2 regions of the Dysgonomonas sp. GY75 genome follow, and region 2 is predicted to be linked to the other one. Evidence: riboswitches for the same ligand, from Rfam matches in the RefSeq annotation. Region 2 holds a riboswitch; the other holds the start of a gene.

Region 1 (7,616 bases), on a different contig from region 2:
TTAGGGATATTGATAGCCGTAAAGAAAAGATCACATACGATTTCTTTCTCCTGATAATGCAATATTTCAGAGAAAACAGAGAGATTGCTTTCTATGCAGAAAAGCTCCATATTACGCCTAAATATCTGACTTCAGTAGTAAAAGATGTCAGTGGCAGGCCGGCAAAGGATTGGATTGTAGAATACAGCATCATGGAGATAAAGTCTCTATTAAAGAATCCGGCATTGAATATACAGGAGATAACTGTGAAGACCAACTTTTCTAATCAGGCTTCTTTAAGTAGATTTTTCAAGAAGCATACAGGTCTGTCTCCTACACAATACAGGATGGATAAATAAGAATAAATAAGAATAAATAAGAATAAATAAGAATAAATAAGAATAAATAAGAATAAATAAGAATAAATAAGAATAAATAAGAATAAATAAGAATAAATAAGAATAAATAAGAATAAATAAGAATAAATAAGAATAAATAAGAATAAATAAGAATAAATAAGAATAAATAAGAATAAATAAGAATAAATAAGAATAAACAATATAATATATATGTAGTTTTGTAAAGTTTGTGTTAAGGTTGGGTCCTGTGAGTCGAGAGATTCGCGGGACTCATTATTTTTCTAGCTAAGAACTATATCTAAAACAGAAAGGCACATGCTCACGCATATGCCATCCCAACCTTAAGACAAATTAAAAAAACTACACAGAGTAGATAAATCTTATTTTATACTGAATTATTCTTTTATACAACGTATCGAACTCCCCTTGGCCCTATTATCGGTTGCATCTACCTGAATATAATAGGATTTAAAAAACAGCCGATATACAGTACTATAAAAAGCCGTTGCCGACCAGTTATACCCTTCCAATCCTACCATTGTCAGATTCCCTGTCGCTGGATCACGATACCCCGCTGCCGGATAATATCCTGCCACAGTCCATTCCTCTCCCTTACCTTTATCAAAAGCAGGTCCACCTCCGCCTAAGCCATTCCAAGGAGAATTGCTGCCTGATCCACTCCGGGGCACACGCCATCCTTTCGGGCAAGGATCATAAGTACCTTTTGTATTATCCGTATCATTCCACAAATAGTTATTCGTTGTGCCAGAGTTGCTATACCAATCCTGATTACCCTCAGTACTATAATAAAATGTATATGGATTAATAATAGAAGTCGGCATATTAAGACTATTATTCACTTTGCTCTTTCCTATAGCGACATTACCTCCGGGCAAAGTATAGAGTAAGATTTCCAAATTATCATCTGCAGCAGAAGAACCAGGAAATGGATCTTTTCTTCCCCATTGATAAAGCAAGCCCAATGAACCGATATTACCCGGTGTCGTATTTATCGCACCTAAGTTGCGATCCATAAATATCGTATTATTATATACTTTCTCTCCAGCCAATACATCAGGATCATAATTCGTCACCCATATATGCCAACTCCACCGTATCACATTATTTATTCTCACAGCTACAACCGCATTACCTTGTAAATTATTACTATTAGTTGTAACCCTCAGCATTGAAGCCGTGCCTTTATCACCTGAGGCAAGGGTAACCTCCTTTATCAGGTCTTTTTTATCTTGCCATAATAATTCTACACTAACAGTCCCCTGCAATCCCACTTCATTTAGATTCAACAACTGATTCCAAACTGCATATGCCTTTATAACAGGGATATCTATTGTTTTATTATAGCCGACAATAAATGAATTTGACAGTTTCAGCGCCGCAGGATCTGTCATACTGGATGGTGCATTTGGTTCCACCGGCACGCTCCCCGGATTATCTCTGGTAGGTATACTGTCAGATAGTGTTCTTAGCACAGCCCACTTGTCCCCATCCCATAAATATAGCCCTGGAACGAAAGGGCTTGTTTTAGTCATATTATAAACCAGCAGACCTATATTTTTCGATTTCTCGCTATCATACCCGGTCTCTGTCGGATTAACAAAAGGTTCTAAGGTTTTCAAATTTACTAATGCCACCCGAGGCAAGATAAAACCTCCCGTTTTACATGTTACATTATCGGCGTCCGGCTCCTGTTCTTTTAACTGCAATAATCCTGCTTTAGCTGGTGCCGATCCTAATCCTATTGTAACCTGTGCTTGAAGATCAATTGTGTGAAGAGCTAATGTAACAAACCCTAATAAAGTAAATTTGAGTGTTTTTGTGCAAGTTTTCATATATGAATAAAATTATTTTCGTTTGCATCATATGTATGTAGCTCTTCCATATAGAAATATTCCTATTCTTGGGATAACCCTTTAAAATACAAGTTATTGTTTTGCATAGTAACCAAGAAGCGCATTTGTATATTTTGTGATTTCCTATTAAAATTTCCGCAAAATTAAAGAAATATTTCTCAATTAAAAACAAATAATATGAAATAATTCTACATTAACCATTTTTTACTTTATCTTTATTTTACAGGCGAAAAATTAACTTTTTTGGTATTTCAAGAATTAAAGTTATTTTTGTTAGAAATCTTACAAACTATATTGCAATTATACCTCAATAGGTATAGTTATAATTCGTTATCGATTACACACAATGAACAAAAACTTAACTCAAAAGGACAGGATTATACAGTTCATAGACAAACAGGGGATTAGTAAAAATAAATTTTATAATCAGACTGGAGTCTCTAACGGTACTCTGGACAAGAAAAGCGGTATAACAGGCGAGACAATAGCTAAAATATATACAGCATACCCTGAAATAAATCTGGAATGGCTTATTTCGGGTGAAGGTGAAATGATAAAATCATCGCTATTCTGGTCATACGACAACTTACAGTCGGTACGGGAACAGTACGCCGCTGTAATGAATATAGACCCGGCAACTGTTTCTGACAAAAATCTGCTCAAAGCAGAATCTCCTCTGGAGTTTATACCGATATTCTCCTATAAAGGATCACACAAGTGCCATGGATATCTATCTATACCAAATTTAAGTTCATGTGATGGGGCCGGATTTGTGAAGACAGACAGCATGTATCCCTTGATAAAACCGGGAGATATTGTATGTTATAAAACAGCAAATCACACCAACGACATTTATTGGGGTGAAATGTATATCATATATCTCACCATCGATGGAGAAGAATTTCTCACCATTAAAAATTTAGACAAATCTGATATAGGTGATGACTTTATAAGGCTTTCCGGATACAATCAGAAATATCACCCAAAAGATGTGCCGATAAATCGTATACAATGGAAAGCAATAGTAAAGGCCTGCATCAATTACAATTCGGTGATATAATACCGGATAAACAGCCTATCACTCTATCTTCTCTAACAGATAAAAAGGGATACTCTAAATCATTAAAGTATCCCTCTCTTATAGTATCTGCAATATTTCTCTTAACTATTGAAGTGATATAGAAATATTACGGTTTCTTCCAATGCATTCTTCGGGCAGTCTTTTATTTCCAGGACAACCTTCAATTCGGCTTTGGCTATACCTCTCAGGTTAACAAGCGATGCCAGGGTAACCCGTAAACGTACTTCACTATCGACAATTACTGCCTGATTAAATTTCAACTTTTCGATACCGTAATTTATCAGCATCTTTATATTGTTTACCTCTATTATCTGATCCCAAAGATAGGGCAAGATAGACACCATGAGATAACCATGTGCAATTGTACTTTTGAAAGGACTCTCAACCTTCGCTCTTTCTTCATCCACATGAATCCATTGATAATCAAGCGTAGCTTCTGCAAATTTGTTGATGCGGTCTTGAGATATTTTCAGCCAATCAGAAGTCCCCAGTTCTTTTCCTACATACTGCTCAAAATCGGCATAGGAATTAATAATAAGTTTAGCCATAAAAAGTTAATTAACAAATACAGCATAAAAATATCTATATTAAACGATATTACCAAATAAACACAATAAGGATTATAAAATTAACTATATTTTAATCGATGGACATGCTATCTTATTAAAATCGGCTTCAGACAACATTATCAAATCTAAAACCTGACAAACCTGACAGTTTTTCTCATTTTCTCACCTGTCAGCTTTTTGGTATATTTCTTATCTTCAGGTTTCAGTCTTAAGCTTCCTCCACTTTTAAGTTGAGGAAAGAGTTGATTATTTTAGCAGGCTTTGACCAAATACTTATCGGCTAAAGTCTGTTTCAATGAGTCATTTATATAAGGCTTTACAACCAGCCCCGTAAGGAAGCCAGGGAGTTAAAACCTGACAAACCTGACACTATTTTCTTCTTTTTTATTTGTCCGTTTTCTTCACAACCCTTTTTTGTTACACTGAATATCACTAGGCATGGACAGAAGAACACTGAATAAAAAAGTAACAAAGGTGACACAGAAAACAATTAATAATTAAGAATGAAAAATTAATAATTAGCTTGTCATACGGAGCAGAACAAAGCATCTCGTCAGTGAACAGTCATCAGTTAGCAACCTGTATCTCGTGTCTCATATAACTTTCAACTTATTACTTAAAACTCATTACTTGTTAAAAGGTAACACATGTAACACATGTAACACTTATCACTCATTTGCTAATATGCTAATTTACAAATCTGCTAATCTCCTAATCAAAATTTGGCTCCGCCGATTTTCAATTCAAAGAGCTATAAGCTAACAGCTAAAGGCTATCGGCTATACACATAGATAAAGTTATTTCATATACATTATATAAATCTTTATAAATTTAATTCCATATCTTTGCACTAAGTTTTGGTGTTACAAATCCGCATTGCCGGATGAGTGATTAAAAGGGAATCAGGTGCAAATCCTGAACAGACCCGCTGCTGTAAGCTCTATTCAGAGAACAGTTAACAGTCATCAGTTAACAATGTTTCTGAAAAAAGTTTTTGGACAATACTCAAACCACTGATTGACAGTCATCAGTCATCAGCTATCAGTTAATAATTTTTGTTAACTGTTAACTGCTCACTGTTAACTGAAGATTGGGAAGGCCGTTCAAAGATGGAGTAAGTCAGAAAACCTGCCGGAACATTATTAGTTGAAAGCTCGCGGTTTAGGCTTAAATACTATTTACAGACAACACACGTACCTGTTCGTCTATTATAGTCCTATACTAAAGGCATCTGATTTTTAACTCCAATAAAATGGATTGTATAGATGTTTGATTCCGTTACATTCGTATCTCTCGGTCCCGGAGACCCGGAACTGATAACCTTGAAAGGTTTGAAAACACTGCAAGAAGCAGATTTGATATTTTGTCCGTCAACCGCCCTTCCCCAAGGAAAAAGCTCCTCACGGGCAAAAGATGTCCTATTGCAATTGGGCTTCGATGAATCAAAACTGAACACATTCAATGTGCCTATGAACAAAGACCGTTCTCTGGCCATTGAGAGCTACAAGGCTGTGGCGAAAGAAATATCGGACAGGTATAAATCCGGACATAAAATAGCTGTTACAGCCGAAGGCGATGCCGGATTCTACTCTACCATCTATTACATAAGCGAATATCTTACACAGGAGAATATACCTGTCAGCCGCATCGCGGGCGTGCCTGCGTTTATAGCCTGTGGCACTCTGGCCAACATTCACATTGTGAAACAAGAGGAAGAACTCGAAGTTATTCCGGGTATCATAACATTAAACAACCTGAAAGAAAAACTGGAGAAAGGTAAAGCCATTGTACTGATGAAAGCTTCGCAATGTGAAGAGGTTATAATGGAAGCATTAGAAAATATTCAGGACGCCACTTTCCACTATTTTGAAAATGTGGGAATAGCTGAGAAAGAATTCTATACACAAGACAAGCAAGTCATTGTAAGCCGGAAATTCCCTTACTTTTCACTAATAATAATCCGCAAATAAACAAATATGAAATTTCTTGCCCGTTCAATAATCCTGCTTGCTTTTGGCTGCTTCATAGCATGCAACTCGAATAAAAAAGATAGCAACAATATTTCAGGCTCGCACGATACATTAAATATCAAATATGCAAAAGGCTTTACCGTATCCGAACATGGAAATTACAAACTGGTAGATATACACGATCCTTCCGGCGAAAGCGACACCAAATATCAATATGCATTGTTGAAACGAGGAGAAGATAAAACGGGAATACCTGCCGGGTACCAGATTATAGAAGTCCCCGTAAGAAGTGTGGTATGTATGACCACCCTGCAAATTTCCAATTTTATCAAATTAGATGCTGTAGACAAAATAGCAGGGATAACCAGCACCCGTTTCCTGTTCAATCCTCAGCTAAACGAACAATTGAAAACCGGGAAAACAAGAAAAATCGGTATCGAAGGCGAGTTTGACAACGAAGTGGTTATGGCTCTTGATCCCGATATTATCCTTGTTTCGCCCTTCAAGCGCGGTGGTTATGATGCTATCCGCAATCTGGATATTCCTCTGATCAGCTTTTTAGGATATAAAGAATCGTCCCCTCTGGGGCAGGCCGAATGGATAAAATTTACAGGGCTTTTATTGGGAATGGAAGAGCAGGCCGGTAAACAATTCGATGAAATAGAAGAAAAATATAATCAGTTGAAATCACTGACCGGACCGGTGGCCCATAAGCCGGTAGTACTTAGCGGGGAACTGCATTCGGGCAATTGGTATGTCGTAGGAGGGAACAGTTATCTGGCGCAACTCTTCCGCGATGCGGGAGCATCCTATTTTATGAAAAACGATGACGAATCGGGCGGATTTTATGTGGATTTCGAAACTGTATATTCTCAGGGCGCGAATGCCGAATACTGGCGTATGGTAAACAGCCACAACGGAACGTTCAGCTATGAAGCGCTGAAACAAAGCGACGCACGTTACGCCGACTTCAAAGCATACAAAGATAAAAAGCTTATCTATTGCAATCTCAGGGAAAAGCCCTTCTATGAAAATACGCCTGTAGAGCCGGAAGTCGTACTGGCCGACCTGATAAAGATATTCCACCCCGAGTTGTTACCCGAACACACACCTGTATATTATGAACTATTGAAATAATGAAACGTCATATACTTTTACTCGCACTTATTTTTGCATCTATCCTGCTGTTTTTCATACTTAATCTTGTATTGGGAACCATCTCCATACCTGTAGGTTCTATCTGGAATATATTATCCGGAACAGGAGATGAACCGCTGATATGGCAGAATATAATCTGGAAATCCCGTTTTCCACAGACACTGACGGCTTTGGTTGCGGGAGCAGGCTTATCTATAAGCGGGTTGCAGATGCAAACCGTATTCCGTAATCCCCTGGCCGGTCCTTCCGAACTGGGTATCAGTTCTGGAGCAAGCCTTGGTGTAGCTTTCATTATCCTTCTGTCGGGGAGCATTGCCGGAACGGCGTTGAGTACTTTAGGCTTTTTCGGGGAAGTGGCTGTATCTGTGGCGGCTATTGCCGGGGCAATGACTGTGATGGCAATCATAATAGCCATTTCGCAACGGGTAAGGGGAAATGTCATACTCCTTATCATCGGAGTCATGATAGGCTATATAGCGACCGCCATTATCGGCGTCCTTAAATTTTTCAGCAACGATGAAGATGTCAGGGCATATGTAATATGGGGACTGGGCAGTTTCGCGAAAGTATCGGGTAATCAGGTCTATACTTTCGTCTTTATAATGGCCGTACTTATCCCGCTTTCA
Region 2 (7,616 bases):
TGGTCGGAAACGATCAGTAAATATCTGGCTAAGCAGATGAAAGCGGATGACAATGTGTGGATTAATCTGGCTTCAAAAGAATATGCAAAAGCAATAAACCGTAAGCTCTTACCAAAAGGGCATAAGGTAATAACTCCTGTTTTTAAGCAGCAGACCGATAAAGGTTATAAACAGATTGTGGTGTATGCTAAGAAAGCGCGGGGGATGATGACCCGCTTTATTATTCAGCGCCGGATTAAAGAGATAGAATATCTGAAGGGGTTCGATACCGAAGGCTATGTTTTTGCCCCACAGCTTTCGGATGATAAGGAATGGGTATTTATAAGATAGGATTTAAGTGTTGCCATAAAAACTTGTAAGCCGTAACTTGTAACTTGTAACTATTTTGAATAACTTTGCGTTGCGAGAAAAATCATAAATTAAATAGTAAATAAAGATGAAAAAAGTAGTATTGATTCGCCACGGGGAAAGCGTTTGGAACAAAGAGAACCGCTTTACGGGATGGACTAACGTAGACTTGTCGGAACAAGGAGTACAGGAAGCTGTGAAAGCCGGACAACTATTGAAGAAAGAAGGTTTCAACTTTACCCTGGCCTATACTTCATATCTGAAAAGAGCCGTTAAGACATTGAATAACATCCTTGACCAAATGGATCTGGACTGGATTCCTGTTGAAAAAACATGGCGTTTGAATGAGAAACATTACGGTATGCTTCAAGGCCTGAACAAAGCTGAGACTGCTGAAAAATATGGTGATGAGCAAGTACTGGTTTGGAGACGCAGCTATGACGTTCCGCCTGCTCCACTGGAATCGACAGACCCGCGCTCAGCTTCACAAGACCCACGTTATGCAAGCGTACCTAAAGCATATATTCCTGAAACAGAAGCATTGAAAGAAACAGTAGAGCGTATTCTTCCTTATTGGCTGGAAGTTATCTACCCTTCATTGATGTGCCATGATGAAATTATCGTTGCTGCTCACGGAAACAGCCTTCGTGGTATTATCAAATATCTGAAAGGTATTTCTGATGAAGATATAGTAAGCCTGAACCTGCCTACAGCAGTTCCTTACGTTTTCGAATTCGATGATGATCTGAATCTTGTAAAAGATTATTTCCTTGGCGATCCTGAAGAAATCAAAAAGCTGATGGATGCAGTTGCCAATCAGGGAAAGAAGAAGTAAATATTAAGGATTTACATATAAAGGGCATATATTTTTGAGAATATATGCTCTTTCTTTTTGAGTAAGTTAGGATAATAAAAAGAAAACCACTATCTTTGCCCCGCTTTTATAAGCCCGTACGTGTGATGGGAATGAGGAAGCAAATCCTTGATTTGAGTAACACATTTTAAAATTAAAAGATGAAAACATTTGAACTAAAAGGCGAAGCCAGAACAGACCTTGGCAAAAAAGCAACAAAGGCTTTTCGTAAAGAAGACAAAATTCCTGCAGTTATCTATGGTGGCGAAAAAGCTGACAAAGCTATACATTTCATAGTAACAAACAGCGAAGTACGTAAATTGATTTATACTCCGGAAATTTTCCTTGTAGACCTTACAGTAGGAAAAGACAATTATAAAGCGATTTTGAAAGATATTCAGGTACACCCTGTTACAGATGAGATTCTGCACCTTGATTTTCTTCATGTATTCGAAAATAAACCGATTACAATTGATGTACCGGTAGTACTAGACGGACTGGCTGAAGGTGTTAAGGCAGGGGGTAAATTATCTCTTGACCTGCGTAAGCTGAAAGTAAGAGCTCTTTACGATAAAGTACCGGAAAAAGTACATGTTGATGTTTCAGGCCTTGCATTGGGTAAATCTATTCAGGTTGGAGAACTTCATTTCGAAGGACTTGAATTGCTTAATGCGAAAAATGGTGTTGTTTGCCGTGTTCAATTGACTCGTGCAGCCAGAGGTCTTGCGGCTAAAAACGGCTAATAGCGGATAACTATAGAAAGATAACGAATGAAATATTTGATTGTCGGACTGGGCAATATTGGTCGAGAATACGAATATACCCGCCACAACATAGGATTCAGAGTATTGGACGCTTTAGCTAAAGCGTCCAATATTGTTTTTGCAGACAGGCGTTACGGCTTTGTGGCGGAGATGAAAGTGAAAGGACGCACACTTATCCTGCTAAAACCATCGACATACATGAACCTCAGTGGTAATGCCGTGCGCTATTGGATGAATCAGGAGAAAGTTCCTATTGAAAACGTATTGGTCATAGTAGATGATCTGGCTTTGCCGTTCGGTTCTTTGCGTCTCAAAGGAAAAGGCAGTGATGCCGGACATAATGGTTTGAAGCATATACAGTCGATTTTGAGCACACAGGAATATGCACGCTTACGTTTTGGTATCGGGAACGATTTCCCAAGGGGAGGACAAGTTGATTATGTTTTGGAGGACTTTTCGGATGAAGAGGAGAAAGAGCTTCCGGCTAAAATGGAAACTTGCGGAGAAATAATAAAGAGTTTTTGTCTGGCAGGGATACAAAACACAATGAATCAGTATAACAATAAGTAAGATATGGCTAAAGAAGTAAAGAACGAAGTGCGAATCGATAAATGGCTCTGGGCTGTGCGTCTGTTCAAAACGCGCTCTATTGCCATAGAGGCCTGCAAAAAAGGGCGTATAACGATCAAAGGCGTAACTGTAAAGCCATCGCGGATGATAAAGGCCGGAGATGTAATAGAGGTTCGTCGTCCGCCTGTGACATATTCATTCGAAGTATTGGCTCTTTCTGAAAACAGGATGGGTGCAAAGCTCGTGCCTGAATTTATGCGTGATGTAACTCATCCTTCACAACTTGAAATTTTGGAGATGTCCAAGATGACCGGATTTGTAGATCGAGCCCGTGGAACGGGGCGTCCTACAAAAAAAGATCGCCGCGAGTTGGAGCAGTTTACAGACGATTATTCTTTCTTCGATGATTGGGATCTGGAAGAAGAATAGAGATCACTAATTGAATATATGGAAACATGTTGTCATGAATATGATAACGTGTTTTTTTTGATAACTTTCTTTCAAAACACATTGCAATTCTATTTTATTCTATATCTTTGTTTTTGTATTGGTGTTACAAGTCCGCATTTGCCGGATAGTAATGAAAAGGGAATCAGGTGTAAATCCTGAACAGTCGCGCTGCTGTAAGCTCTTTTCAGTGAGCAGTTAACAGTAATCAGTTAACAGTATTGCTGAAAAAGTTTTTAAACAAAACCCATACCACTATTCATTATTGAATGGGAAGGATGTTTAAAGATGGAGTGAGTCAGAAGACCTGCCAAAGCATATATTTTCATCTTTCGCGGAAAAAGATAGGAAAACAAGAGATTTATCTCACTATTTAAGTATTTGTATTTCAAGAAATGATTGTGTTTAATATCAATCTTATGTCCATTCTATCTGTGTGGTGACATAAGTTTATATTGCAGGCACTTTCTGCTCTGGTTATCATTATATTACAAATTTTAAAAACAAAAACAATGAAAAAGATATGTAAAAGGTGTTCGGCATCATTTAGTTGCAGGGAGGACAGGATAGAGCTATGTAGTTGCCGTAAAGTAAGTCTTGTTATAGGAGTCCGTGATTATATAAAAGATAATTACCGCGACTGCTTGTGTCCTAAATGTTTACAAGAAACCAACAGTTCCTTCTATGCATTCGATGTAAATCCTAAATTTTTGACTAAGAACAAAAATGAATGATTTATAAAGAACTATATTACAGTAAAATAGCAAAAACTTGTTTTAATTTTACAATTTATTATAAATTTAGTCATTAATTCGTTTAATTGTATAGGTAAGTTTCCTTAAATTTGAAGCTAGAAAGCATCTCAAACCTGATTATGTTCAGGTTGGAGTAATCAGTTTGTGATCTTCTGTTCGCTTTAGTCATGTAACAGAAGATTATAAACTGAAAATTGTGCGGATAATCAAAAATTATAAATAATAAACAATATCAGACATGCTACAAGAATTCACTCTAGGCGAAGGTAAAGCAATACTCAACTTCACTCTGAAATTTTGCGACACGCGACAGAAAATACTTAACAGTTATGGATTCCATAGAGTTATAGAAGTCTTTATTCAGAAATTGAAGAAAGAAGAAGTTATTATTTACGAATACTATATCAAAGAATTTAAAACTGATGAGGAGTTTGAAAAAACGCTGATAGAGGCATTTAAATTGCTTACAGTATGCAATACTGATGAAGTGCAGAATGTGCATGGAAAATATGCTATCTTCTTCAATGATAAAGACTTGTTTATTGAACTGATAGAATTACTTTATAGTTTTTGGCGCAGATTAGAGCGTTATACTATTGTTCATAACAGCTCTATCGGAAGCGGTTTGCAGAGTGTTCGCTTTATGCAGGCAAATGAATTATTCAATGAGCTTATTCTCTCTATATACCGTCGTATCGAAGAAACGGTGATCGGTTATCAATATCGTGTATACCGTCAGCTGACAGCAGGTGCGAATGCAGCCCTTACACTGAGCGATATCAACTGGAACTGCCCGGTGGAATACAATGGATTGGCTCCTATACCGTTCATTACGGCAGTGATGTTCAATCCTCCATTTATTTCATACACAAAGAGAAATACACGTGACGGTATTTTCCATGAACATAACATAAACCCGATTGAGAATATAGTTCTTAACGAAGACGACTGGTTCCTGTTCCCTGCCAAAGTTGGGAATATGCTCACATTTGTCTATTTCCATAAAGATTTCATGGTTCATGGATTTGCGCTGGCAAACCTCTTCGAACTGGCAAAAGAGAGCGAATATATCGGTAAAAAACCGGATATTATCTATGTTTTCGGCTACCCTGACGGACATGAAGAAAAACGTACATTCTACTACAAAGATAAAAAGAACGATATCCTTATCGGTTATGCGAACCATTGTGACGATATAGACTACTTCGGATACATGAAGAAGATGTTACTTACACTTCACAATGTGAAGCAAATGGAAAAGAATCGTTTGCCGATACATGGTGCGATGGTAAATATCGCACTGAAAAACGGAAAAGAGTCGAATATCATTATCATGGGAGATAGCGGTGCCGGAAAATCAGAAAGCCTCGAGGCCTTCCGTACACTGAACGAGAAATATATCCGTCATATGCGTATCATATTTGATGATATGGGATATTTGAAAAAAGAAGCAGACGGCACTATAAAAGGTTATGGGACAGAGATCGGGGCATTTGTCCGTATCGATGACCTCGATCCTATGTACGCTTTTGAGCAATTAGAAAGAGGAATTTATACCAATCCTGATAAGGTTAACGCCCGAATCACTATACCGGCAGCCACATACGATGTTATTATGAAAGGATATAAAGTAGATTATTTCCTTTATGCGAATAATTACACAGAGTCGGATACGAAGATTCAATTCTTTACCGACCTGGATGAAGCGATCAAAGTATTCGAAGCCGGAGCCCGTAAAGCAAAAGGTACTACAACCGAAAAAGGTTTGGTGACATCTTATTTTGCCAATCCATTCGGACCTGTTCAGGAGCAGAAACTTGCCGGTAAGCTAATCAAAGAATACTTTACCGATATGGATAAAAACGGAGTTAAAATAGGTGAGATTTATACTTCACTAGCCATAGAAGGTCATAGTAAAGACGGACCTCGTGAAGCTGCAGAGGAATTGTTCACACTGATTAATGAATAAGATATTCTTATCCCTTTCCCTCCAAGAGGGAAGGGGGTATCTTTAATATTCTTTAATACTACATTTCGCCCAAAAATTAGACTGTATGTAAAACATTAGAGATATTCTGATGTTTATAGATAAACACTAAATGGATACTAAAGGTCGCAGACCTTTTTACTTACTGTTTTAAGTATATGGCAACGAATCATTGTTATATCTTTAATCCAGAACATTAAATACTTCATTTAAATAATAAATAGTAGACTATGAGTAATTTGCAGCAATCTTTGATGCATAACAATATCAAACTGCTTGGTGATATGCTGGGTAAGACAATCGGCGAAGCTAAGGGAAAGGATATGGTAGATCTGATAGAAACAATTCGCAGACTTTCCAAAGCCTCGCATTCGGGAGATATTGAAGCACATAAATCGCTGGTGAAGACACTACAGAATCTGAAAGATGAAGAGTTTCTTCCCGTGGCACGTTCGTTTAATCAGTTCCTGAATTTAACGAATACGGCTGAGCAGTATAATAGTGTATCGCCTCATGCTCAGGGAGCCGAAAATCCGGTTAATTTTCCAGATATATATAAAAAACTGAAAGATGCGAATCTTAGTGATGAAGTGATAATAAAAGCAATAGAGAATATCTCCATTGATCTGGTATTGACTGCGCATCCGACAGAGATAAACAGGCGTTCGCTTATCAATAACCTGAATCAGGTAGATCATTGTCTTGCATTGCTGGACCACGATGATTTGGCTAATTACCAAAAGGTACAGATTTTGCGAAGGCTGAAGCAACTTATCGCCCAATATTGGTATACAGACGAAATTCGTCAAAAACGTCCGACTCCCAACGAAGAGGCCAAATGGGGATATGAAGTAGTGGAAAACAGCCTGTGGAAAGCTGTTCCTGCATATATCCGTGAACTCGACGAACAGATAAGGAATACGATACCTTACCGGCTACCGGTTGATGCCCGTCCGATACACTTCTCATCGTGGATGGGAGGCGACCGTGATGGTAATCCGAATGTAACGGCAAAAATAACTCACGAAGTATTGTTGGATAGCCGCAAAAGAGCAGCAAAACTGTTTCTTGAAGATGTTGAAGTTCTGGTAAAAGAACTTTCAATGGCTACATGCACTACTGAATTCAGAGATTATATCAAAGATTATGAAATTCAGGAGCCATACCGTGAATTAATGAAACGGTTGCGTACCAGACTAAAAAATACTGTTGCTTATCTGGATGCCCGTATCGAAGGTAAAAATCCTGAACGCACAGAGGATATACTTATTCATAACGAACAATTATGGGAACCGCTTTATGAGTGCTATAAATCACTCGTAGCCTGTAAAATGGAAATAATAGCCGACGATAAACTGCTCGATACTATGCGTCGTGTACGTTGTTTTGGCTTAACATTGACTCAACTTGATATTCGTCAGGAGAGTACCATACATACAGAAGCCTTGTCTGAAATAACACGCTACCTTGGATTGGGAGACTACGAGACTTGGTCGGAGGAAGACAAACAGGCATTCCTTATAAAAGAACTTAATTCGAAACGTCCGCTCATCCCTCGTAACTGGGAGCCTAGTCCTCAAACTAAAGAAGTTCTTGAAACCTGTAGGGTGATAGCGGAAAGCCCGGTTGGGTCTATCCCTACCTATGTCATCTCAATGACAAGAACACCATCAGATATTCTGGCTGTGTATTTGTTGCTCAAAGAAGCGGATTGTCCGTTTACTTTACCTGTAACTCCATTGTTTGAAACCCTGAATGACTTGAATAATGCCAATGGAATTATGCAACAATTGTTTGCTATCAATTGGTATAAAGGTATTATCAAGAATAAACAAATGATCATGATCGGTTATTCCGACTCGGCTAAAGATGCAGGTTCACTTGCTGCCGGA

What was found. A riboswitch is a leader RNA that binds a small molecule or an ion and turns the genes downstream of it on or off. The one in region 2 is predicted to bind cobalamin.
Region 1: it holds a riboswitch for cobalamin, as region 2 does, so the genes downstream of both, IR083_RS04635 (precorrin-2 C(20)-methyltransferase) here and IR083_RS19610 (cysteine-rich CWC family protein) in region 2, are expected to answer to the same signal.

The regions. Positions count from the first base shown of each region.
Region 1 covers NZ_JADCLQ010000009.1:63,456-71,071, forward strand. Annotated here, with positions in the region: gene IR083_RS04615 (helix-turn-helix domain-containing protein) at 1-338, shown strand, start outside; gene IR083_RS04620 (hypothetical protein) at 734-2,191, opposite strand; gene IR083_RS04625 (helix-turn-helix transcriptional regulator) at 2,559-3,272, shown strand; gene IR083_RS04630 (MaoC family dehydratase) at 3,374-3,841, opposite strand; cobalamin riboswitch at 4,704-5,013, shown strand; gene IR083_RS04635 (precorrin-2 C(20)-methyltransferase) at 5,128-5,832, shown strand; gene IR083_RS04640 (ABC transporter substrate-binding protein) at 5,839-6,969, shown strand; gene IR083_RS04645 (iron ABC transporter permease) at 6,969-7,616, shown strand, end outside.
Region 2 covers NZ_JADCLQ010000052.1:41,158-48,773, forward strand. Annotated here, with positions in the region: gene yaaA (peroxide stress protein YaaA) at 1-330, shown strand, start outside; gene gpmA (2,3-diphosphoglycerate-dependent phosphoglycerate mutase) at 437-1,183, shown strand; gene IR083_RS19595 (50S ribosomal protein L25/general stress protein Ctc) at 1,363-1,944, shown strand; gene pth (aminoacyl-tRNA hydrolase) at 1,972-2,535, shown strand; gene IR083_RS19605 (RNA-binding S4 domain-containing protein) at 2,539-2,964, shown strand; cobalamin riboswitch at 3,067-3,312, shown strand; gene IR083_RS19610 (cysteine-rich CWC family protein) at 3,495-3,716, shown strand; gene IR083_RS19615 (hypothetical protein) at 3,976-5,706, shown strand; gene ppc (phosphoenolpyruvate carboxylase) at 5,955-7,616, shown strand, end outside.